DNA from 2 places in the Stenotrophomonas sp. PS02301 genome. Region 1 is predicted to be linked to the other one. Evidence: riboswitches for the same ligand, from Rfam matches in the RefSeq annotation. Region 1 holds a riboswitch; the other holds the start of a gene.
The links. A riboswitch is a leader RNA that binds a small molecule or an ion and turns the genes downstream of it on or off. The one in region 1 is predicted to bind cobalamin.
Positions count from the first base shown of each region.

Region 2: another riboswitch for cobalamin. It lies ahead of btuB (TonB-dependent vitamin B12 receptor); the one in region 1 lies ahead of metE (5-methyltetrahydropteroyltriglutamate--homocysteine S-methyltransferase).

Region 1 is NZ_JASCOO010000066.1:9,496-21,178, forward strand. Features, by position in the region: gene QMX81_RS14995 (lipocalin family protein) at 1-213, opposite strand, end outside; gene QMX81_RS15000 (class I SAM-dependent methyltransferase) at 242-1,315, opposite strand; gene QMX81_RS15005 (DUF1295 domain-containing protein) at 1,312-2,109, opposite strand; gene QMX81_RS15010 (DUF2878 domain-containing protein) at 2,106-2,663, opposite strand; gene QMX81_RS15015 (cyclopropane-fatty-acyl-phospholipid synthase family protein) at 2,665-3,921, opposite strand; gene QMX81_RS15020 (DUF1365 domain-containing protein) at 3,918-4,682, opposite strand; gene QMX81_RS15025 (FAD-dependent oxidoreductase) at 4,679-5,959, opposite strand; gene QMX81_RS15030 (acyl-CoA desaturase) at 5,961-6,920, opposite strand; gene QMX81_RS15035 (anti-sigma factor) at 7,011-7,805, opposite strand; gene QMX81_RS15040 (sigma-70 family RNA polymerase sigma factor) at 7,802-8,371, opposite strand; gene QMX81_RS15045 (hypothetical protein) at 8,442-9,224, opposite strand; cobalamin riboswitch at 9,329-9,562, shown strand; gene metE (5-methyltetrahydropteroyltriglutamate--homocysteine S-methyltransferase) at 9,776-11,683, shown strand, end outside.
Region 2 is NZ_JASCOO010000011.1:69,042-80,724, reverse strand. Features, by position in the region: gene btuB (TonB-dependent vitamin B12 receptor) at 1-1,100, opposite strand, end outside; cobalamin riboswitch at 1,224-1,456, opposite strand; gene QMX81_RS04995 (histidine phosphatase family protein) at 1,609-2,187, shown strand; gene QMX81_RS04990 (TfoX/Sxy family protein) at 2,225-2,596, opposite strand; gene QMX81_RS04985 (GAF domain-containing protein) at 2,593-3,075, opposite strand; gene bioD (dethiobiotin synthase) at 3,194-3,877, shown strand; gene QMX81_RS04975 (PLP-dependent aminotransferase family protein) at 3,881-5,311, opposite strand; gene msrA (peptide-methionine (S)-S-oxide reductase MsrA) at 5,469-6,212, opposite strand; gene QMX81_RS04965 (cytochrome c biogenesis protein DipZ) at 6,224-7,981, opposite strand; gene msrB (peptide-methionine (R)-S-oxide reductase MsrB) at 8,018-8,524, opposite strand; gene QMX81_RS04955 (response regulator transcription factor) at 8,671-9,393, shown strand; gene QMX81_RS04950 (HAMP domain-containing sensor histidine kinase) at 9,390-10,856, shown strand; gene QMX81_RS04945 (ATP-binding protein) at 10,874-11,683, opposite strand, start outside.

The DNA.
Region 1 (11,683 bases):
CTGGATGCGGCCGTCCGGACGCAGTGCGTAGGACTCCACCGCATCGAACGCTTCACGTTCGGGCCGGCTGGGGATATGGGCGATCACATACCAGTCGCCCATGAAGCGCGGCACGTCCACATGCGCCACGGGCGGGATCGGACGGGTGTTGCCGCTGCAGCCGCCGAGCATCATGCCGACGACCAGCAAAGGGATGAGAGCACGGATGGACATGACGGCTTCCTCCAGTAACGTGGGGTGATCACGGGCGGTTGAACAGGTAGTGGGCGACCTGCCACTGCTGGCCCTGCTGGTAGCCGAACAACTCTGCACAGGCCATCCAGAACATGCGCCAGCGCTGGTGCCACAACGCAGCCGAGGCATCGCCGTAGGTCTGGCGCAGCACAGCCATCACGGCTTCTTTCTCGCGGTCCTGGTTGGCCAGCCAGTGGTTGGCGGTGCGCTCGTAGTGGGTGCCATCCAGCAGCCAGCGCTGCTGCAGCTGCAGGTGCTGCTGGAAGAACAGCAGCGTATCGGCCGCGGGCATCAGGCCACCGGTGAAGAAGTGGCGGCCCATCCAGTTGTCCTCGCCCTCGGTCTCGAACGGGTACATCAGCGTGCGGTGCACGAAAATATGCACGAACAGCTTGCCCTCCGGCCGCAGCCAGCGGTGGATGCGCTGCAGCAGCTGCGGGTAGTTGCGCATGTGCTCGAACATCTCGATCGAGACGCAGCGATCGAAGGTCTCCGCATCCAGCATCAGATGATTCACGTCACGGGTCAGCACGGTGACGTTGATCAGGCCACGTGCACGGCACTGGCCCAGGATGTACTCGCGCTGGCTGTTGGAGTTGGAGACGGCGGTGATCTGCGCGTTCGGGTAGCGCTCGGCCATCCACAGCGTCAGCGACCCCCAGCCGCAGCCCAGCTCCAGGATGTGTTGCCCATCGGCCAGCTGTGCGCGCTCGCCGTACAGCGCGAGCATCGCCTCTTCGGCTTCGTCCAGCGTTTCAGTGCCGGTGGCGTAGTAGCAGCTGCTGTACTTCAGGCGCTTGCCCAGGCAGCGATGGAAGAATTCGGCCGGCACTTCGTAATGCTGCCGATTGGTCGCATCCACATGCAGCGCGACCGCGCTGCTGGCCAGCCCGGCGATGCGCGCGGCAAAGCGCTGCGACTGGACCTGCTGGCCACCGGCAAGCTCTTCGCGTAGGCGCTGCTCGCACTGGCGGCGGATGCCCAGCCGCAACAGCGTATCGGGCAGCAGCCCGCGCTCGGCCAGGCCGGTCAGGCCCGGTGCGTAGTCCGGCAGCGGAAGACGGTCACTGGCGACATTCATGGGGAAGATTCCTTGCGGGCAGACGACGAACGGGAGGGGAACCACGGAAACAGCATCGGCGTGGTGCGTTGGTACTCGCGGTAATCCTCACCGCGCGAGCGCAGCGCCTGCGCCTCGGTGAAGGGAATGCCGCTGACCCAGCGCAGGAACACGTACATCACCAGCGGGCCGGACCAGGCCAGCCACCACAACGGCGACTGCACGGCCAGCAGCACGTAGGTGAACCAGTGCAGCCATTCGAAGAAATAGTTGGGATGCCGCGAGTAGCGCCACAACCCATCGCGGCAGGTCTTGCCCTTGTTGGCCGGATCGGCGCGGAAGCGCGCCAGCTGACGATCCGCCAGCGATTCGCCACCCACGCTCAGCAGCCACATCGCCACGGCCGCGATCACCCAACCCCAGCCATGTGGTTCCGGATTCACCGACACCGCCACGAAGGGCAACGCGAACAGCACGATCAGCAGTGCCTGGAACTGGAAGAAGCCGAAGATCTTTCCCTGGTGGCCGTTCCAATGCTTACGTAGATGCTGGTAGCGACCATCCTCGGGCTCGCTGCGCACGCGGTGCCACAGGTGCAGCGCCAGGCGTGAACCCCACAGCCCGCCCAGCACCGCCAGCGCGATCCTCGGCATCGCCGCGCCATCGCCGAGCAGTGCGAGCAACAGCGCAGACGCGCCCACACCCTTGGCCCAGAGCACATCGACCACGCCGATGTTCTGGTGCCGGCGCTGCCACCACCACCCCCAGGTCATGATCACGGCGGCGTACAGCCACACCACCCACAGCATCTTCATCGTGTGTCTCCTGGAGCAAGTGTGGCGAGGGGTACCGCACGGGTGTGCCAATGACGGGCGCACGCCGCAAGTACCGGCAATGCGATTGCCCAGCCCAGGCCGAGCAGCAGCACGCCGTGCCACTGCGGTGCGGCGAACACCACCGACGACCAGCCGCGCGCGGCGGATAGATACGCCAGCGGGGCCAGCAGCAGGCCAACCAGTGCTGCCGCAACCAGATGCCGCTGCAGCACCGCGAATGACACCGTGAGCGTCATCGCGAACGCGGCCCACAGCGCGAGGATCCAGACCGGGGCGATCCACGCGGGCTCATTGCCGGCTGCGTACAGCACCCACCCGGAGGCGCCGGCCAGCCCGTCTACGACCAACCCGCAGGCGATCGCCACCAGCATCAATCTGATCTCCACTGACGGCTGCGCGGACCAGACCAACTGAGTGCCCACGTAAACCGCCGCCGCCAACAGCGCGGGCCAGCGCAGCCCATGGCCGGCCCCGATCACCGCGCACAGCCAGACCAGCTGGTTGCCGATCACGTTGGCCCAGAAACGTGGCACCTCAGCCCTCCCCCGCAATCAATGCGGGCCGGTAGCCCGGACGCGCCATCAGCAGGTGCGAGACACCGATGGAGCGCTCCAGGAAGCCACCTTCGCAGTACGCCAGGTAGAACTCCCACATGCGGATGAAGCCCGCATCGAAGCCCTGTGCACGCACCGCCGGGAGCTGGGCCAGGAAGCGCTGTCGCCACGCGCGCAGCGTCAGTGCATAAGACGGGCCGAAGTCGTGCTGGCCGATCAGCTGCAGATCGCTGCTGCGGGTCTTGGCGGCGACGATGGCGTTGATCGAGGGGATGAAGCTGCCGGGGAACACGAAGCGCTTGATGTAATCGACGCTCCGCCGCGCCTGCTCGTAACGCTGGTCTTCGATGGTGATGGCCTGCAGCAGCGCCAGACCATCATCCTTGAGCAGGCGGGTCAGCGTGGCGAAGTAGGTGTCCAGGTACTGCGCGCCGATCGCCTCGATCATCTCGATGGAAACGAGCTTGTCGTACTGCCCGTCCAGATCGCGGTAATCCTTGAGCAGCAGGGTGACCTTGTCCTGCAGCCCGGCCGCCTCCACCCGCTGCTTGGCCAGCGTGTACTGCTCCACCGAGATGGTGGTGGTGGTGACGTGGCAGCCGATATGGCGGGCCGCGTACAGCGCGAAGCCGCCCCAGCCGGTGCCGATCTCGACCACGCGATCGGCCGCAGTGAGCTGCAGCTGCTCGCAGATGCGGGCCAGCTTGCGCTCGGACGCAGCCTCCAGCGTGTCGTCCGGGCGGGCATACAGCGCCGAGGAATACATCAGGTCCGGCGACAGGAACAGCGAGAAGAACGGATTGCCAAGGTCATAGTGCGCGGCGATGTTGCGGCGGCTGCCTTCGCGCGTGTTGCGGCGCAGCCGGTTCCAGCCTTTCAGCAGCCAGCCGCCGATGCGCGCCGGGCCACCCTCCATGCCATCGAGCAGATCCCGGTTGCGCACCAGCAGCTGGACCAGCGCGACCAGGTCATCGCAGCGCCAGTCACCGCGGATGTAGGCCTCGCCTGCACCCACGCTGCCCTGCGCGGCCACCGCGCGGTAGAAACCGGGATCGTCCACCCAGACCGTCACCTGGGGCGTGACGTCCGGATCGCCGATCACCACATCGCCCACGGCATCGCGCAGCCGCAGCTGCCCGCCGCGCAGCGGTGCCAGCTGCGCCAGCAGGCGCCCGCGCAGGAACCCTTCAAGGGCGGACGGTTGCGGCACGGCCACCGCGCGTGTCATGTCGTTCATGGGGATTTTCCAGCAAGAGAAGGATGGTCGTGAACGGGGTTGCGCTTGAGCCACAGGCGCAGCGCCTGCCAGTGGATCGCGGCAACGACCTTGAGGGTCATCAGCGGATAACGCAGCACGCCGGCCAGGCCACGACCGGTGAGCGGATGGCGCTGCATCACCAGGTCGGCATCGAACTGGCACACGCCCTCGCGCCACACCTGCATGTGCACGTGCAGGTCATCGCCCGGCGCGGTGAAGCGCCAGCGGTACTCGCAGTCCATCTGCATGAAGGGAGAAACGTGGAACTGCTTGTCGAAGGACCAGCACAGCGCGCGGCCCTGGGCATCGGCCTGGGCCACCGGCAGCACGTAGGCGTGGCGCTCCTTCCAGGGCGTGTTGGTGATCTCCGCCACGATGCTGTCCAGCGTGGTGCCATCGGCGGCGTAGCAGTAATAGAAGCTCACGGGGTTGAAGACATGGCCGGCATAACGCGGATGCGTCAGCAGGCGGATCGGCCCGGCGGGCGCGCGGCCCAAGGCCTCGGTGATGCGTGCGCGCACGGCATCGGCCAGCGGTTGATCCGGCGCGCCGAGATAGTCGCTGCGGCGGAACTCGACCACGTTGCGACGGCCCACCGACCACAGCCAGCGCCGCTCGAACAGGCGCGGAAGTTCATCCAGGTCCAGCAACAGCTGCGCGATCGGATAGCCGAACGCGTGCGCATGCGGCGCGTGCCGCCGATGGCGCATCCAGCCACGGTAGATCGCACTGGCGGTCATGCCGGCAGGGCCTCGGCCAGCGGCCAGTAGGACTCGGCATCCAGCGCCTGCAGCGCATCGACCACGCGGCGGGCGCTGCGGATGCCATCTTCGTGGAAGCCCCAGCCCCAGTACGCACCGGCGAACCAGGTGCGGCGGTGGCCCTGGATCTCGGCCCAACGCTGCTGGGCCCGCACCATCGCGTGGTCATGCACGGGGTGGGCGTACTGCAGGCGGCGCAGCACGGTGGCCGGATCGACCGCCTCGCTGCGGTTGAGCGTAACCACCAACGGCGTCGGCGTGTCGATGCCCTGCAGCAGGTTCATGCAGTAGCTGACCGTGCACGGTGCGAGCGGGTCGCGCGGCACATGCGCATTCCAGGCGGCCCAGGCCTTGCGGTCACGCGGCAGCAGGCTGGCATCGGTATGCAGCACCACCTCGTTGGGCTGGTAGCGGATCGCGCCCAGCACCGCGCGCTCGGTGAGGTCGGCATCGGACAGCAAGGCCAGCGCCTGGTCGCTGTGACAGGCCAGCACCAGTTGGTCGAAGCCTTCCAGGCCGGCAGCGCTGTGTACGCGCACGCCATGCTCATGCCGCTCCACGCCGAACACCGGGCACTCCAGGCGCTCACGCACCTGCCAGCGGGTGCGCAGTGCATCGACGTACCTGGCCGAGCCGCCCTGCACCACCCGCCACGGAGCGCGCCCGGTTATCTGCAGCATCTGGTGATTGGCCATGAACTGCACGAGGTAGCGCGCCGGGAAGGCGGCCAGGCTGGCCGTCGGCGACGACCACAGCGCCGAGGCCATCGGCAGCAGGTGCTCGTCGATGAAGGTGCGGCCGTAACGGCCCTGTGCCAGGAACTCGCCCAGCGACGGGCCTTCATCATCGCGCTCCAGCAGCGCAGGCGCCTCGCGGTAGAACCGGCGCAGATCCCGCAGCATGCCCCAGAAGCGCGGCGACACCAGATTTCGGCGCTGGCAGAACAGGGTGTCCAGCGAGGTCGCGTTGTACTCCAGCCCGCTGCGCTCGCTGTGCACCGAAAAGCTCATCGTGGTCGGCTGCGAAGCCACCCCCAGCTCGTCGAACAGGCCGGTCAGCAGCGGGTAGTGGGCAGAGTTGAACACGATGAAGCCGGTGTCCACCGCCTGCGTGCGCCCATCGACCTCCACCTCATGCGTATGCGTGTGACCCCCGAGGTAGTCATTGGCTTCGAACAGCGTCACTTCATGCTGCTGGCTCAGCCACCACGCACTGGAGAGGCCGGCGATACCCGATCCGATCACGGCGATACGCATGTCAGTGCTCCGCCTTGGCCAGCACCCAGGCCGGCACGGGTTTGAGATCACGCACCAGCCCGAGCGCGGCCATCGCACGCAGGCCATACCAGGTGACATCCACTTCCCACCAGTAGAAGCCCTGACGCGCGGTGCCCGGGAAGAAGTGGTGATTGTTGTGCCACCCTTCGCCGAAGGTCAGCAGCGCGAGCCACAGGTTGTTGCGGCTGTCGTCACCGGTGTTGAAACGCTGGCGGCCGAAGCGGTGCGCCAGCGAGTTGATCGTCACCGTGGCGTGGAACAGCACCACGGTGGAAATGAAGAAGCCCCACACCAGCATCTGCCCACCGCTGGTGCCCCACGACGGCGCGATACGCTCCAGCAGCGCACCCAGGCCAAACAGTGCCGCGGCCAGCGCGATCGGCACCAGCGTGTCGAAGCGGTCCAGCCAGCGCAGCTCCGGGTACTTGGCCAGATCTGGGATGCGCGACCAGTCGGTGCGGAAGCCTTCGACCGTCAGGAACCAACCCATGTGGCTCCACCAGAAGCCATGCACCGAGGGCGAATGTGGATCGGCGGCAGTATCGGTATGACGATGGTGATTGCGATGATGCGCCGCCCACCACAACGGGCCGCGCTGCACGCTGGAAGCGCCGATCAGCGCGAAGATGAACTGCACGACCCGCGACGTCTGGAAGGTGCGATGGGAGAAGTAGCGGTGGTAGAAGGCCGTGATCGCAAACATGCGCACCGCGTACAGCGCGACCGCCACGCCGACCGCGACCCACGACACGCCCACCCAGATCACCGCCAGGCAGGCCAAGTGCATCGCCGCGAACGGAATGGCCCGCACCCAGTCCACGCGCTGTGGCTGGCCGGTTGCGGCAGCCGCATCCGTGCTGGTATCAAACCAACGCCACAGCGTGGCCCAGCGGCGTCGCTGTGCGGTGCGTCCTGCGTCGGGGGTGGGGCTGACCGACATGACTCGCTTCTCCTGAGGCGTTAACAGGAGATACGACAGGGCACGGCGTTTGGATGCACGGATCCGGAAAAAAACCGCGACTCCGTGCGATTACAGGTTGGCGATGTCGCCCTTGGCGATGATCGGGCCGGTCGGAATGCCTTGCGGCGCACCGGTCGACGGTTCCAGCGTGATCGCCAGCACCGAGCCGTTCACAAGCGCATCACGCAGCGTGTCGGGTACGGCCACGGTATGCGCGCGGTCGATGGAGACCAGGCCCAGCGAACGCGGTGCGCCGCCGGCCGGAATCAACCACAGCTCGGGGGCACGGCCGGCCGCATCGGCCGCGGCCGGGACCGGCACCATCAGCACCTTGCCCTGGGCCTTGTCGACCGAGGCCAGCCAGCCCGGCGTGCCATCGTCGTGCAACAGCGGCGTGACCGGCTTGGTGGCCTGCTCTGGCTCGGCCGGTGTCGTTGGCGTGGTCGGCGTCGTCGGCGTGACCGCCACGGGCGTAGGCGAAGGCGCGGTCGGCTCCAGATCGCGGCGGCTGAACACCGCCACCAGTGCCAGCGCAGCAGCCAGCGCGGTCATGCCCTGCCAGAAACCGGTGCGCTGCCACACCCGAGGCGAGGCGGCCGTTGCGGCTGGCCAGCCGAGCGAGGTGCGGATGCGCGGCCACAGATGCGCGGGCACCGCTTCGGTACCGAGCGACTCGAGCAGGGGCGCAAGGCGGTTCTCCCACTGGGCCACCAATCGGGCGAAGCCGGGATCGCTGGCGATGCGGCGGTCAACCTCGGCACGCTGGGCGGCATCGAGTACCCCCAGCACGTATTCGCCGGCCAGGATGTCGGCGCTCGGCGGCTCGCCGTCGTCGTGCAGATCGTGGAGGTCGCGAACGTTCATCGTTCCAGGCACACCCGCAGTTGACCCAGCCCGCGGCGGATCCAGCTCTTCACCGAGCCCAGCGGCGAACCGATGCGGCGCGCCAATTCTTCATAGCTCGCGCCATCGAGGAAGGCCAGCCGGATCAAGGATCGCCGGCGCGGTTCCAAGGTTTCCAGGCACGCCTGCAGGCGCTCGTGGTCGGAGGCCTGCTCGGCGGCAAAGGCAGGCTGTGGCGCGAGATCGGGAATCTCCTCCGCCACCGACAGATCATCCAGCACGCGCGGCGGCGCGGCGCGCAGGCGGTCGATCGAGCGGTTGCGCGCCAGCATCGACAGCCAGGTCATGGCCGCCGCCTTGGCGCGGTCGAACTGCGCCGCCTTGTTCCAGACCGTGGTGAAGACGTCCTGCAGTACCTCTTCGGCATCGCCGCGGTCGCGCAGCACGTGCAGGCAGATCGCGAACAGGCGGCCAGAGGCCAGCTGATAGACCGATTCGAAGGCCTGGCGATCGCCGCCGGCGACCCGGGCGAGCAACTCGTCCAGACGGTGGGATGCGGCGGTGGCGGCAGCGTCCAGCTCGGGCATCGCAGGCTCAATGTCGATAACGGGCGTATCGGCATCGTCCTTGCTTGCGAGGCTGGCTGCAAGGGGGCGCTCAGGCACCGCATGTCTTCACCAGCGGCTGCGTACGCGCGGCGGACAACTCGGCCGCAGGCGTGGCAACGGGAGCCGCCGGAAACTCGACCCGCACCTGCGGGTACTTGCCCTTCTCATCGCGGACGTTGCCGGTGCCGGTGAACTGCAGCAGCCGCTGGTCCGCGGTGGCATAGACCAGGGTGACCGGGGGCACCGCGAAACCGAACCACGCATCGAGCTTCATCTGCAGCTGCTCGGCCGGTTGACCCTGCCAGGTCACCGCACCCGTGCGTTGCACTTTCAGCGGCACCAGGCGCTGACGGCTGGGCAGCAGGAACTGGAACGCCACGCTCTGCCCCGCCTGCAACGCCGCCCAATGGCTGCGCACCGCCGCGTCGAAACCGGCATCCACCACCGCGCCCGGCGGAACCGCGATGGCGCGGCTGAATGTCGGTGCCTGCGCGCTGGCACGGACCGATACCTGGCGGGTAGCGGCACCGCCGCGCACGCCTTCCTGATACCCATCGCGGCCATCGTCCAAGGTGAAATCAGGCGTCTGCGGGCTGCCCTGCGGGGTCATCCACTTGCGCGCAAACGGGCGCCCATCGCTGCAGCGGTACAGCACCAGCCGCGACTGTGCGCTTGCCGGCCCCTGCAGCCAATGGGTCTCGCGGTAGAGCAGGCGCCCATCGGCGGTGGCGTACGCGCGGCCTTCCTGGCGCTGCACGGTCTGCGCGGCGGCACTCACGGGGGCGGCGATCACCGACAGCAGCAGGATCAGGCAGGGCAAGGGCTGGCGCATGGGGGTCCAAACGGGCGGGCTTGCAGGGAGATACGCAGTTGACGGTGGTTTGGATGCAGTGGGGTGAATCGGGCAGACGACTTGACCATCGCTCGCCTTCGGCCTACCTTGTGCTCGCCGAAGGTATCCATCGCTTCATGCAGATGAAGGGATGGATTTAAACGGGAATCCGGTGAAGGCGCCTCGCGCGCCCATTCCGGAGCTGCCCCGCAGCGGTGAATGGAAACGACTCCTGCCAACAGCACTGGGCCTTCGCGCCTGGGAAGCGGCAGGTACTAGGTGGGCGCCCGCGCCCGTGTCCATCAGCCCGAATACCGGCCCCGGCCGGAGGACATGACCGTCCTCCGATTCGACCTGGAACGTCCGCGGGGAGGTTGCCGGGGTCTGCCGCCATGCCGCCTGCATGGCGCTGCCCCCGTGCGTCCGCTTCACGGCATCCGGTTCGCCCGCGGGGGCGAAGGTCGCTGGCGGGGCGGAACGGGCTGCAAGGCCCCGGACGGCGCGCGGTTCCTTCGTTCCTCAATGCCCCTACGCAATGAGGACACGTTCCAATGACCACTGTTACCAATTTGGGTTTTCCGCGCATCGGCGCCAAGCGCGAACTCAAGCGCGCGCTCGAAGCCTTCTGGTCCGGCGAGAGCAGCGCCGCGTCGCTGCAGGACACCGCGGCCGAGCTGCGTGAACGCCACTGGCAGCTGCAGCGCGAGGCCGGCGTGGATGTGCCGCCGAGCAACGATTTCAGCCTGTATGACCAGGTGCTGGATGCGGCCTTCCTGTTCGATGCGATCCCGACCCGCTACCGCGCGCTCGCCGATGCCGAGCCGCTGAGCGGCTATTTCGCGATGGCGCGTGGCCTGCAGCGCGATGGCATCGACCTGCATGCGCTGGAAATGACCAAGTGGTTCGATACCAACTACCACTACCTGGTGCCCGAACTGCACGCCGGCCAGACCTTCACGGTGCGCGGCGACAAGCCGCTGGCCGAATACCGCCAGGCCAAGGCGCTGGGGATCGAGACCCGTCCGGTGCTGATCGGCCCGGTGACCTTCCTGCGTTTGTCCAAGACCACCGACGGCAGCAACGCACTGGACCTGCTGGATGCACTGCTGCCGGTGTATGTGCAGCTGCTGGGCGAGCTCAAGGCGGCCGGCGCGGCGTGGGTGCAGCTGGATGAGCCGCTGCTGGTGCAGGACCTGGACGAGGCCACACGTGCTGCCTACGAGCATGCCTACGCGGTACTGGCCCAGGCTGCCCGCCCCAAGGTGCTGGTGGCGACGTACTTTGGTGCGCTGGAGGACAACCTCGCGCTGGCCGCCTCGCTGCCGATCGATGGCCTGCATGTGGATCTGGTCCGTGCGCCGGAACAGCTCGATGCGGTGATCAAGGCGCTGCCGGCCGGTCGCGTGCTGTCGGCCGGGCTGGTCAACGGCCGCAACATCTGGCGCACCCACCTGGACAACGCGCTGGTGCTGGCGCGCTACGCGCACGGCCATGTCGGCAGCGATGCGCTGTGGCTGGCGCCGTCGTGTTCGCTGCTGCATACCCCGGTCGATCTGGACCACGAAAAGAAGCTCGATGACGAACTGCGCAGCTGGCTGGCGTTCTCCCGGCAGAAGCTCGGCGAGCTGCGCGTACTGGCCGACGCGATCGATGCACCGGCGCGTGCCGAAGCACCGCTGGCTCATTCGCGTGCGTGCATCGAATCGCGCCGTCGTTCGCCGCGCGTGCACAACACGGCCGTCGCCGCGCGCCTTTCCTCGCTGACCCCGGCCGATGCACAGCGCCACAGCCGCTACCCGCAACGCCACCTGGCCCAGGCCGCCGCGCTGAAGCTGCCGCGCTTCCCGACCACCACGATCGGTTCGTTCCCGCAGACGCTGGAGGTGCGTGAGGCGCGTGCCCGCAACAAGGCCGGCAAGCTCTCCGATGCGGACTACGATGCGTTCCTGGCCACCCAGACCGAGCACTGCGTGCGCGTGCAGGAGCAGATCGGGCTGGACGTGCTGGTGCACGGCGAGTTCGAGCGCAACGACATGGTCGAGTACTTCGGCGAGCAGCTCGATGGCTTTGCCTTCACCAAGAATGGCTGGGTGCAGAGCTACGGCTCGCGCTGCGTGAAGCCGCCGGTGATCTTCGGCGATGTGACCCGCCCTCAGCCGATGACGGTGCGCTGGTCGCAGTACGCGCAGTCGCTCACCCAGCGGCCGATGAAGGGCATGCTGACCGGCCCGGTGACGGTGCTGCAGTGGTCATTCGTACGCGACGACCAGTCCCGCGCGGACACCTGTCGCCAGATCGCACTGGCCCTGCGCGATGAAGTGACCGACCTGGAAGCGGCCGGGATCGGCGTGATCCAGATCGACGAGCCGGCGATCCGCGAAGGACTGCCGCTGCGCCGCGCGCAGTGGCGCGAGTACCTGGACTGGGCAGTCGAAGCCTTCCGGATCAGTGCCAGCGGC
Region 2 (11,683 bases), on a different contig from region 1:
GCGCCGAAGCGGCCCTGGTACTGCACGAACACGCCGGTGTTGTCGCGGCTGTCGACCAGGTAGCCGGCGCTGCTGCCGTCCAGGTTGTCCTGGCTCCAGTCCACACCGGCGCTCAGCAGCTGGCCATCAGCGATGCCGATGTCGGCCTGCACCGAGGCACTGTCGCGGTGGGTCTGTGCATTGCCCAGCCAGGTATCACCGTTGAAGTTGTCCGATTCGTTATCGGCGCGGCCGACGTTGACCGTCAGGTTCAAGCGCTCGCTCGGTGTGTAGCGCAGCTTGCCGCCGAGTACCTGCTGCAGCGTTTCGGAGTAGTTGTAATAGCCGTCGTAATGGTTCTCGCCTTCGGCGCGCAGGGCGGTGCCTTCCACGCTCAACGTGTCCGTCAGGGCATAGCCGCCGCGCAGGCTCATGGACAGGTTGCGGTAGCCATCGCGGTCGGGCTCGTCGGCGCCGCAGCCGGCGAAGGGCGACACCGAGCCACGGCAGGCGTTGATGCCATCGGTGTGCTGGTAGGCGATGTCGGTGCCGAACCAGCCACGCTCACCGCTGCCGCCGAAGCCACCGCTGGCCTCGCGCAGGCCGTTGCTGCCACCGCCGAGCTGCAGGTGCGGCGCGAACTGGCCGGCGTTGCGGCGGGTGAAAATCTGGATCACGCCGCCGATCGCATCGGCGCCGTACAGGCTGGACTGCGGGCCACGCACGATTTCGATGCGCTCGATCTGTGCCAGCGGCAGATCCTGGATCATCGCCAGGCCGAGGTCGCCCGTGTTGATGCGCACGCCATCGACCAGCACCAGGGTGTGGGCCGAGTTGGTGCCACGCAGGAACAGCGAGCTCTGCTTGCCCAGGCCGCCGCTGTTGTTGAGGTTGATGCCGGCACGGCCGCGCAGCAGATCTTGCAGCGACGGCGCCTGGCTGCGCTCGATCTCGGCGCGGTCGATCACCTGCGCCGGTGAGATGCTGTCCTGCAGGGCGATCGGGGTGCGCGTGGCGGTGACCAGCACCTGGTCCAGCGCGGTGGCGTCGTCCTGTGCGGCGGCCAGCAGGGGCAGGGCCGAGAGCACGGCCAGGGAAAGAACGCGGGTTTGCAGCTTCATCGATGACTCCATGCACCGCGCACGCCCGCGCGGCAAGGGGTGGGGATGATCGCGCTGCAGGGAGGTTCGACGGTGGGCGGGCGCGCGCAGGCGCCAGCTTGCCGCCGCCATGCCCGCCGCATCGCAACCAGTCGTCTTCCAGGCCGGTCTCCGGGCTCGCGGGTCGATGGCGGTGCCATCGTGCCAGGCGCCTTCCCATGCCGGAGCACAGTGGCGTATTGCCTGGTGTTTCCACGCTTACCGTTGCGGGGGCAGCGCCGGAGTGGCGGCGTGGCACAGGGCCTGACGCGTCACCGGCTTCCCGTTTCAACCTGGCGGCATTGCAGCCCCAGGTCACCTGAAAGTGGGCGCAGTCTAAGGCATCCGCCGGGCCCATGGCGCGCACCGGTTAGAATGCGCCTCGCTTTTTCGATGTGATCTCCATGACCCCAACGTGGTTGCAGCACCCCGGCACCGACGCCCGTGACCCGCACCGGCCGGACGCAGCGGGCAGCAGACGGGGCGCGGCATGATCCTCGATCTGATCCGCCACGCCAGCACGGGCCGCGACGATCATCTTGATGGCCGCACCGATCCGCCGCTGCACGAGGGCGCGACCGACGCCCTGTGCGCGCGCTACGCCGGGCTGCGCTGGCAGCGGGTGCTGTCCTCGCCTCGGCAGCGAGCGCTGTTGACCGCCGAGGCATTGGCCTTGCCCCACGCGGTGGACGTGGAGGCCGATGAGGAATGGGAAGAACTGGATTTCGGCGACTGGGACGGGCTCGCGCTGGAGGCGCTGCCGATGGATGCGCTGTCAGCGTTCCATCTGGACCCGCACGCCAACCCGCCGCCGCATGGCGAAAGCTGGGGCCACTTCGAGCGCCGCATCGCGCGGGGACTGCACCGGCTGCTGGATGAGCCCGAGCCGGTCCCGACCCTGATCGTCAGCCATGGCGGACCGCTGCGGATGGTGCTGTCGCAGGTATGCGGCCTGCCGATGGCGATGTGCTGGGCGCTGCGCATCGATCACGGCACGCGGCTGCGCCTGCGCGTGGAGCGCGAGGACGACCGGCTGTGGGGCGAACTGCTGGAGCTGCAGCAGGTATGAGGCGCGCGGCTACCGACGGTGTGTCGGTAGCCGTGGATCAGCGGTTGTCATCGACCATCTCGAACGGCGGCGCTTCGTCGCCGTCATCGTCGCGATGCTCCACGGTGCGGTCGTAGACCGGGCCGGAGGCGGGCGGCGCCTTCTTCAGCGGCTGGTCGGCGATGATCGCTTCGTACTCGGCCACCAGCACGGTGCGGCGCGCCTCCGGCAGTTCCTGCCAGTGGCAGTCCTGCAGCGCACCTTCCAGCGAGTAGAGCAGGTTCAAGCTGGGCTTGAAGCCGGCGCGGCGCACTTTGACGAAGGCACCGACCGCGCCGACCGCCACCAGATCTTCCGGCGTACGCAGACCGACCTGGCGCAGCCATGCTGCGCTCTTCGGGCCGATGTTGCGCAGCTTGACGCCACTCATCCCAAAGCCTCGACGAACACCGCGGCGATGGCTTCCAGCCCGGCCTGGTCCTCGGCATCGAAGCGCGCCAGCGAGGGGCTGTCCAGATCGAACACGCCGACCAGCTCGCCGTGGTGGACCAACGGCACCACCAGTTCCGAGCGCGAGGCCGAGTCGCAGGCGATGTGGCCCGGGAACGCATCGACGTCTTCGATACGCTGGGTCACCCGCTGCGAAGCCGCGGCGCCACACACGCCCTTGTCGAGTGGAATGCGCACGCAGGCGGGCAGACCCTGGAACGGGCCGACGACCAGCTCCTTGCCATCGAAGAAATAGAAGCCGACCCAGTTCAGGTGCGGCAGGGCGTGGTAGACCAGCGCCGACAGGTTGGCCGCATTGGCGATGCGGTCGCGCTCGCCGTGCACCAGGGCGCGGGCCTGGGCCAGCAGCTGGCCGTACTGTTCCGGCTTGCTGCCGGTGAGCGTGGAGGTATCGAACATGGCCGCAGTCTACCAAGCGCAGCGGTTGGGTGCCCCGGGGCCGGCCGAACGCAGCGGACCGCACCGCAGCGCTGCCGGGACGGCGGATAATGGCGCGTTTCCGCCCCCGGTCGTCCCCATGCCCCTGCCTGCGCCGCGCCCTGCCGCCCTGTTCGTCACCGGTACCGACACCGGCATCGGCAAGACCTTCAGCAGCTGTGTGCTGCTGCATGCCCTGCGCCGCCACGGCGGCACCGCGGTGGGCATGAAGCCGGTCGCCAGTGGCTGCGAGCGCACGCCCGAGGGCCTGCGCAACGAGGACGCCACGGCCCTGCTGGCCGCCAGCATGCCGATGCCCGCATATGACGACCTCAACCCGTTCGCGCTCGAGCAGCCGCTGGCCCCGGAGATCGCCGCGGCGGAGGCTGGCGTGCAACTGTCGCTGGCGCCGATCGAGGCCGCCTTCGCGCGCCTGCGCGCCAGCGCGGACACGGTGGTGGTCGAGGGCGTCGGCGGCTGGCTGGCGCCGCTGTCGGCCAGGCTGGACCAGAGTGATCTGGTGCACGCGCTGGCGCTGCCCGTGGTGATGGTGGTCGGGCTGCGGCTGGGCTGCCTCAACCATGCGCGGCTGACTGCCGAGGCGATCGCGGCCCGTGGCGCGCGCTGCATCGGCTGGATTGCCAACGACGTGGACCCGAGCATGGCACGCCGCGACGAGAACGTCGCACTGCTCACCGCGCGGCTGCCGATGCCATGTTGGGGGCGCCTGCCGTATGCGCCGGGCGTGGACCCGGCCCGCCTGGCGGACCGGCTGGTGTTCTGAGTGTCAGGTGCCTGCGCGCGTCTGCAGGGCGGTCGCCAACCGGCCGACCGTGGCGATCGCGCCGAGGAAACGCGCGTCGAGTTCCTGGCAGCATGACAGGCGCAGGCAATGCCGGTAGCGGGCACCGCGCGAGTAGACCTGGCCGGGCATGAACACCACGCCCTCGGCCAAGGCCTGCTCGAACAGCTCCCCGGCATCGATCGCGGCAGGCAGCTCCACCCACAGCAGGAACCCGCCGGTAGGCTGGGTGGCCGACGTGCCGGGCGGGAAGTGCTGCGCGATCAGGCCACGCACGTGGCTGACCTGGTCGCTGTAGAGCCGACGCAAGCCCCGCAGATGATGCTCATAGTTGCCGGCCTCCAGGAACGCGGCAACCGCGTCGCCGAGCAGGCGTGATTCTGCGCCGGAAGAATGGAACTTCAGCAGCTGGATATCGGCGGCGAAGCGGCCACCGTCGAGCCAGCCGATGCGGTAGTCCGGTGCCAGCGTCTTGGAGAAGCCGCTGCAGACCATGATCCAGCCATCGCGGTCAAAGCTCTTGGCCAACGGCTCCAGCGGTTCCTTGAACTGCAGTTCGGCGTAGACCGCGTCTTCGATCAACGGCACCTGGTAATGGTTCACCAGCGCGGCAAGGCGCTGCTTGTTCGGCACGGGCATGCTGCCGCCGAGCGGATTGTGCACGGTCGGCATGGCCATGATCGCGGCGATGCCGCCGGCGGCGAGCAGCGCTTCCAGTGCATCCAGATCGAGTCCGTCGCGCGGATGGGTGGGCAGCTCGATCGCGCGCAGGCCCAGGCTGCGCAGCAGCGGGTAGATGTTGAAGTAGGAGGGCGCTTCGATCGCCACCGCATCGCCGGGTTGGGTCACCACGCGCAGCGCAAGCTGCAGGGCTTCCATCGCGCCATGCGTGAGCACCAGCCGGTCCGTGGTGGTGTGCAGCCCCAGCCGTGGCCCACGCTGCACGATCTGCGTCAGCAGCCGTGCCGCACCGTTGGGACGTGCGTAGGTCTCCACCGTGGTGGCGGCCCGGCGCAGTACCTGCGCGGTGGTGCGTGCCAGCTGGGCACCGGGATAGAAACGCTTGCCGCGCGGGCCGGCGAACGCCAGATCGACGATGTCCGGTTGCTGCTGTGCGGCCAGTACGCGGGCCATCATCGCCTGCTGCGAGGGTGCGGTCGGTGGTGAGGGCGCCTGCCGCAGCGACTGGGTCGGTTCGGGCAGGCGCGGGCTCACCACGAAGCCCGCCTTGGGCCGCGGCAGCACCAGCCCGGCATCTTCCAGCTGCCGATACGCGGCGATCACCGTGTTGAGGCTGAGGCTGCGCTGTGTCGCCAGGCCGCGCAGCGACGGCAGCCGGGTGCCGACCGGCAAGCGACCACTGCGGATCGCATCGGCCATTTCATCGGCCAGGGACTGGTAGAGGTTGGTCGCCATCGGCATCTGCATCCACGGGTATCTGTAACCGTGCGGATGCCAGCCATCTGCATCTGTATCCGCCTCGGGACGCAGCCTACCATGGGGCTCGATGACTTCCCTCGCGCACGGCAGAGCGATGTGTGCCGTGCGTCTTTTCTTCTGGTTCCCCGCGTGATCAGCGCGCCGAAATGGTGGTGCTCACCAGGCGCGGCTGCTCGCGGTACAGCGCCGGGTACTGCTGCTTCAGCGCGGCCACCTTGGGCAGGTCGTTGATCCGGATGTACAGCGATTCCGGATGCAGCGTGAGGTAGTTCTGGTGATACCCCTCGGCGGCGAAGAACGGCTTGCCGCCATCGACCTGGGTCACCACCGGCGCGGCGTAGGTCCTGGCCTGCTGCAACTGGGCGATATAGGCGCGGGTGGCATCGCGCTGCGCCGCGTCGTCGGCATAGACCGCCGAGCGGTACTGCGTGCCTCGGTCCGGGCCCTGCCGGTTGAGCTGGGTCGGATCATGCGCCACCGAGAAGAACACCTGCATCAGTTGGCCATAGCTGACCTGGGCCGGATCGTAGGTGACCTGCACCGCTTCTGCATGGCCGGTACCGCCGCCGCCGACGCGCGGGTAGGTGGCATTCGCCGCACTGCCGCCGATGTAGCCGGAGAGCGCGTTGTCCACGCCCTTGATGTGCTGGAACACGCCCTGCACACCCCAGAAGCAGCCACCGGCGAATACCACCTGTGCACGCTTCACACCGGGTTGGCGCAGGTCGGCCTTGCCTGCAGGTGGCGGCATCGCCGCGGCTGTGATGGCTGCGGCGGCGTGTGCCGGTCGATCCAGACCCAGCACCACGCTGGCGGTGAGTGCCGCGATAGCGACAGCGATGCCGCCTGCAACGAGTTTGTCGACTGCGATCTTCATGCGATGGCTCCTCACCCAAACGTAAAGGCGTAGGCGTGCACGCCCGGATCGAGGAACTCGATCTCGAAGGTGCGCTCCTGCACGGCGCCGGACTGGCGGATCAGCTGATACAGACGGTTGTCATCCACGCGGCCGTCGCCGTCGGCGGAGATGTCTCCACCGGCCGCAGCGCCGGGCGCCTGCCCGTCGATGCGCACGCGGAACCGGACCGGCTTGCCGTCCTCGCCCGGCGCCAGCACCAGGTGCAGGTCGCGCGCATGGAAGCGGAAGGCGATGCGGCCGCCGCGTGTCTCCAGCCGGGCGTCTTCGTTGCCCACGGTCCAGCGCCCGGCCAAGGCCCACTGGTTGTGCTGAAGGGTGGCAGGCACGGTGTAGTCGGCAGGCTTATCCTGGTGCAGGCCACCGGGCGAGGCGAAGTTCTCGGCACGCGCATGGCCGAGGTAGGTCTCCGGTGATTTGAGGTTGCTCATGTCGGCCTGGCGCGCCACGCCGTCCAGCGTCATCGCGACCGGTGCATCGTCACCGGGCAGGATGTTGCCGGCCTCGCGCAGCAGCTGGCGGATGATCTGCTCGGACTGCGCGTAGTTGCCCTCGCCGAAGTGATGCGCGCGGATCCGGCCCTGCGCATCGATGAAGTAATGCGCCGGCCAGTACTTGTTGTTGAAGCCGCGCCAGATGGCGAAGTCGTTGTCGATCGCGACCGGGTAGGTGACCTTCAGGTCCTCCACCGCCCGCTGCACGTTGGGGAGATTGCGCTCGAAGGCGAACTCCGGCGCATGCACGCCGATCACCACCAGACCGTGATCGCGATAGCGCTCGGCCCACTCACGCACGTAGGGCATCGCGCGCAGGCAGTTGATGCAGGAGTAGGTCCAGAAGTCGACCAGCACCACCTTGCCGCGCAACGCCTGCGCGTCCAGCGGCGGGCTGTTGAGCCAGCCGGTCGCACCGGCCAGCGAGGGCAGGGTGCCTTCCACCGGCAGCGGCTGCCCAGGGGCACCGGCGGTGCTCATCATCGCCGCACCGGCCGCGGGCTGCTGCGCCGGAAGTACATCGAGCAGGCCCTGCTCCAGCTTGGCGGTGCTGACCGTGGAGAGCCGGGTCAGCACGCCGGTATCCCACCCCATCGCGATGGCGACCACCGCCAGCAACGCGGCGATGCCGAGCCCGCGGCGCACCCACTCCCCCACGCCGAGGCGGCGCTTGAGCGCGGCGAACACGCGCCCGCCGATCCAGATCGCCAGGGCCAGCGAGGTGGCCGCGCCCAGTGCGTAGGCCAGCAGCAGCCCGCTGGTGCCGACGCTGGCGCCCTGCAGCGCCGCGCCGGTGAGGATCAGGCCGAGGATCGGCCCCGCACACGGCGCCCACAGCAGGCCGGTGGCGATGCCGATCAGCAGCGAGGTGCCCACGCCCCCCCGCCCCGCGTCACTGGCCGCATCGGCCGAGGCGCTGAGCCGTGCGCCCAGCCGCTGGAACGGCGACAGCAGGCGGTCGGCCAGCGCCGGCCACAGCAGCGCCAGCGCGAACACTGCCATCACCACCAGCGCGATCCAGCGCCCGATCTGGTTGGCCTGCGCCACCCATTGGCTGCTCACCGCCGCCAGGCTGGCGACCACGGCGAACATCAACGCCATGCCGATCAGCAGCGGCAGGCCACTGCGCAGGAACGGGCGGTCCGAGCGGGCGAACACGAACGGCAGCACCGGCAGGATGCAGGGGCTGAGGATGGTGAGCACGCCACCGAGGTAGGCCAGCACGAGCAGAAGCATGGAGAGGTCCTTCTATGACGCAGGGGAGTGCGGCGCTCAGGCCGCGACGAAATTCATGGCCACGCCGTTCATGCAGTAGCGCAGGCCGGTGGGCCGCGGGCCGTCATCGAACACGTGGCCGAGATGACCACCGCAGCGCCGGCAGTGCGCCTCGACGCGGACCATGCCCAAGGTGGTGTCGCGGTCTTCGCCGACGGCATCGTGCAGCGGCGCCCAGAAGCTTGGCCAACCGGTGCCGCTGTCGAACTTGGTGGAGGAGGAGAACAACGGCAGCGCGCAGCCGGCACAGCTGAAGGTGCCACGCCGATGCTCTTTGTTGAGGGGGCTGCTGAACGGCCGCTCGGTACTCTGCCGCCGCAGCACGCTGTACTGGGCGGGCGTGAGCTGCTCGCGCCACTGCGCATCGCTGCGCATCACCTCGAACTGGCGTGCGGGTGCGGCGGGCGCCGCCGGGGCAGGGTTGCTGCAGGCGGTCAGGCCAAACAGACCGGCGGCGGCCGTCATGCCACCCATTCCAAGCACTTTGCGACGTGTGAAGCGCATGACCGATCTCCGGGCACGGGGACGATGCGGCCATGCTGCGCCCGGCCCGGTCAACGAATCCTCACGCAGGGTTAAATTTTCCGTGACACATTCAGGTCGCGATCCGTCGACAATGCCGCCATGCCCTCCTGCCGCCCCCTGAGCCGATGAGCAGTGCCAAGCGTGTCCTGATCGTCGAAGACGATGTCCACATCGCCAACCTGCTGCGCATGCACCTGCGCGATGAAGGCTATGAGGTCACCCATGCCGCCACCGGCGATGAGGGCCTGGCCCTGCTGGAGGCGCAGCCGTGGAGCGCGCTGGTGCTGGACCTGATGCTGCCCGGCGTGGACGGCCTGGAGATCTGCAAGCGTGCCCGGGCGATGACGCGCTACACCCCGATCATCATCACCAGTGCGCGCGCCAGTGAAGTGCACCGCATTCTCGGCCTGGAGCTGGGTGCGGACGATTATCTGGCCAAGCCCTTCTCGATGCTGGAACTGGTGGCACGCGTGAAGGCGCTGCTGCGCCGTGTCGAGGCGATGGCGCAGAACGCACGCATCGACGCCGGCGAGATCGAGGTGGCCGGGCTGCGCATCGACCCGGTCGCACGCACGGCACTGGTCGACGGCCGGCCCCTGGAACTGACCCCGCGCGAGTTCGACCTGCTGTACTTCTTCGCCCGTCATCCGGACCAGGTCTATTCGCGGATGGACCTGCTCAACCAGGTCTGGGGCTATCAACACGACGGCTACGAGCACACCGTCAACACCCACATCAACCGGCTGCGCAACAAGATCGAGCGCGATGCGGCCAACCCGCAGCGTATCCAGACGGTGTGGGGGCGCGGCTACAAACTGGTCGATGGCCACGAGGGGGCAGACACATGATCCGCCTCACCTTGTCCCAGCGCCTGTCCGCGGTGTTCTTCGCGCTGTTGCTGCTGTGCTGTGGCGCACTGGTCTGGATCCAGATGCGCAGCACCACTGTGCATGAGCAGGAAACCGTGCAGCGCCTCTCACGCGGGCTGGCCGAGCACATCGCGCGCAGCGGCGAGTTGATGGATGGTCGCGGCATGCGCAATGGTGAAGTGCGCGCTTTGTTCGGCAAGCTGATGGCGGTCAACCCGAGCGTGGAGGTGTATCTGCTCGATGACCAGGGCCGCATCCTTGGCCATGACGCGCCGGACGGTCACCTCAAGCGCAGCCGTGTCGATCTGGCGCCTGTGCAGGCGCTGCTGCGCGACGAGCCGTTGCCGATCCTCGGCGATGACCCACGCAGCGCGACCGGCCGCAAGGTGTTCAACGCGGCGCCGCTGTGGGTGCAGGGGCATCAGGCGGGCTACATCTACGTGGTGCTGGTCGGTGAACAGCGCGAGGCGCTCGCCGCCAATATCGCGGCCAACAGTACGCTGCGCACCACGTTGTGGTCGCTGGCGATCGTGGCCGTGGTGGGGCTGCTGGCTGGCCTGGTCGCGTTCCGCTGGGTGACCCGCCCGTTGCGCCAGCTGACCCGGCGCATCCAGTCCTTCGATGTGGATAGCGCTACCCCGGACGCCGCGCCGCCACCGGCACCGGTGCGTCCCGGCGAACGTGACGAACTGGCCATCCTGCAGCACAGCTTCGGGCATATGGCCCAGCGCTTGGGCGAGCAGTGGCAACAGCTGCGCCAGCAGGATCTGCAGCGGCGCGAACTGGTCGCCAACATCTCGCACGATCTGCGCACGCCGTTGTCGTCGCTGCACGGGTATCTGGAAACCCTGGCGCTCAAGGACGCCACGCTCAGCGCCGAGGAGCGCCAGCGCTATCTCTCCATCGCCTTGTCGCAGAGCCACAAGGTCGGCCGGCTGGCCCAGGCGCTGTTCGAGCTGGCCCGCCTTGAACACGGCGGCGTGGTGCTGGACCGCCAGACCTTCTCGCTGCCCGATCTCGTGCAGGATGTGTTCCAGAAGTTCGAGCTGGCGGCGCAGTCGCGTCGGCAGACGTTGAGCGCCGATATTCCGTCGGGCGTGCCGCCGGTGATCGCGGATCTGGCGTTGATCGAGCGGGTGCTGACCAACCTGCTCGACAACGCGATCCGCCACACGCCCGAGGGCGGCCGTATCGCCGTGACCCTGCGCGCGGTCAGTGGCGAGGTGCAGATCAGCATCGCCGACAGTGGTCCGGGCATCGCCCCGGAGCGGCGCGACACATTGTTCACCGCCATGCCGGCGCTGGGCAGCCAGCGGCCGGACAGCGGCGGGCTGGGCCTACTGATCGTGCATCGCATCCTGCAACTGCATGGGCGCGATATCCGCCTGCTGGAGAGTCGCGAGGGGGCGCTGTTCGTGTTCTCGTTGCCGGCCGCGCGCTGAGCGCCCGCGGGAGCGCGTCAGGCATCTGGCAGCAACAGCCGGAACCTTGCACCGCCGAGAACCGAGTCGCAGACGTCCGCGCGGCCACCGTGTTTGATGGCGATGATATGGACCAGGGCCAGCCCCAGTCCGAAGCCATCGGGGTGCCGCTGCAGCTGCACGTACGGCTGGAAAATGCGTTCGCGGTCTGCCGGGGCGACGCCAGGTCCGTCATCGTCCACGGCGATGACCACCCATTGCTCGACCGTGGATGCGCTTACCACCACCTCGCTGGCCGCATGGCGGCACGCGTTGCCGATCAGGTTGCCCAGTGCCAGCAGCAGCGCATCGCGGTTGGCGACGAGGGTGCGTTGATGCGAGGGCAGGAAGCGCAGGCGCCGCACCCTGCCGCCGGGCGGAAGACGCTGGTCGAGCGCGTCGAACACCTCGGCAACCTCCAATCGTTGGGTGCTGATCCGCAGGCTGCGCCCGAACTGCGCATAGGTCACGCCAGCCGAGGCAAGTTGCTCCAACCGGGTGACATCGGCTTTCAGACCTTCGAGCAGCTCAGTGCCTTCCGGGTCCTCGTCACCTACCTGCATCATGGCCAGTGCGAAACGCATCCGCGCCAGCGGGGTGCGGGTTTCGTGCGCAACCGCCTGGGACAGGATCCGCTGCCCTTCCATGACGTCCTGCAGTTGGGTGGCCATCCTGGACAATGCTTCGCGCAGGGGTCGCACCAGGTGCGTGCCGACCGCCGGTGCACCGACGGCGAGGTCGCCCTGCTGTATCGCCAGCGCCATGTGGCCCAGCGCATAGACATCACGCCAGAGCCGATACACCAGAAA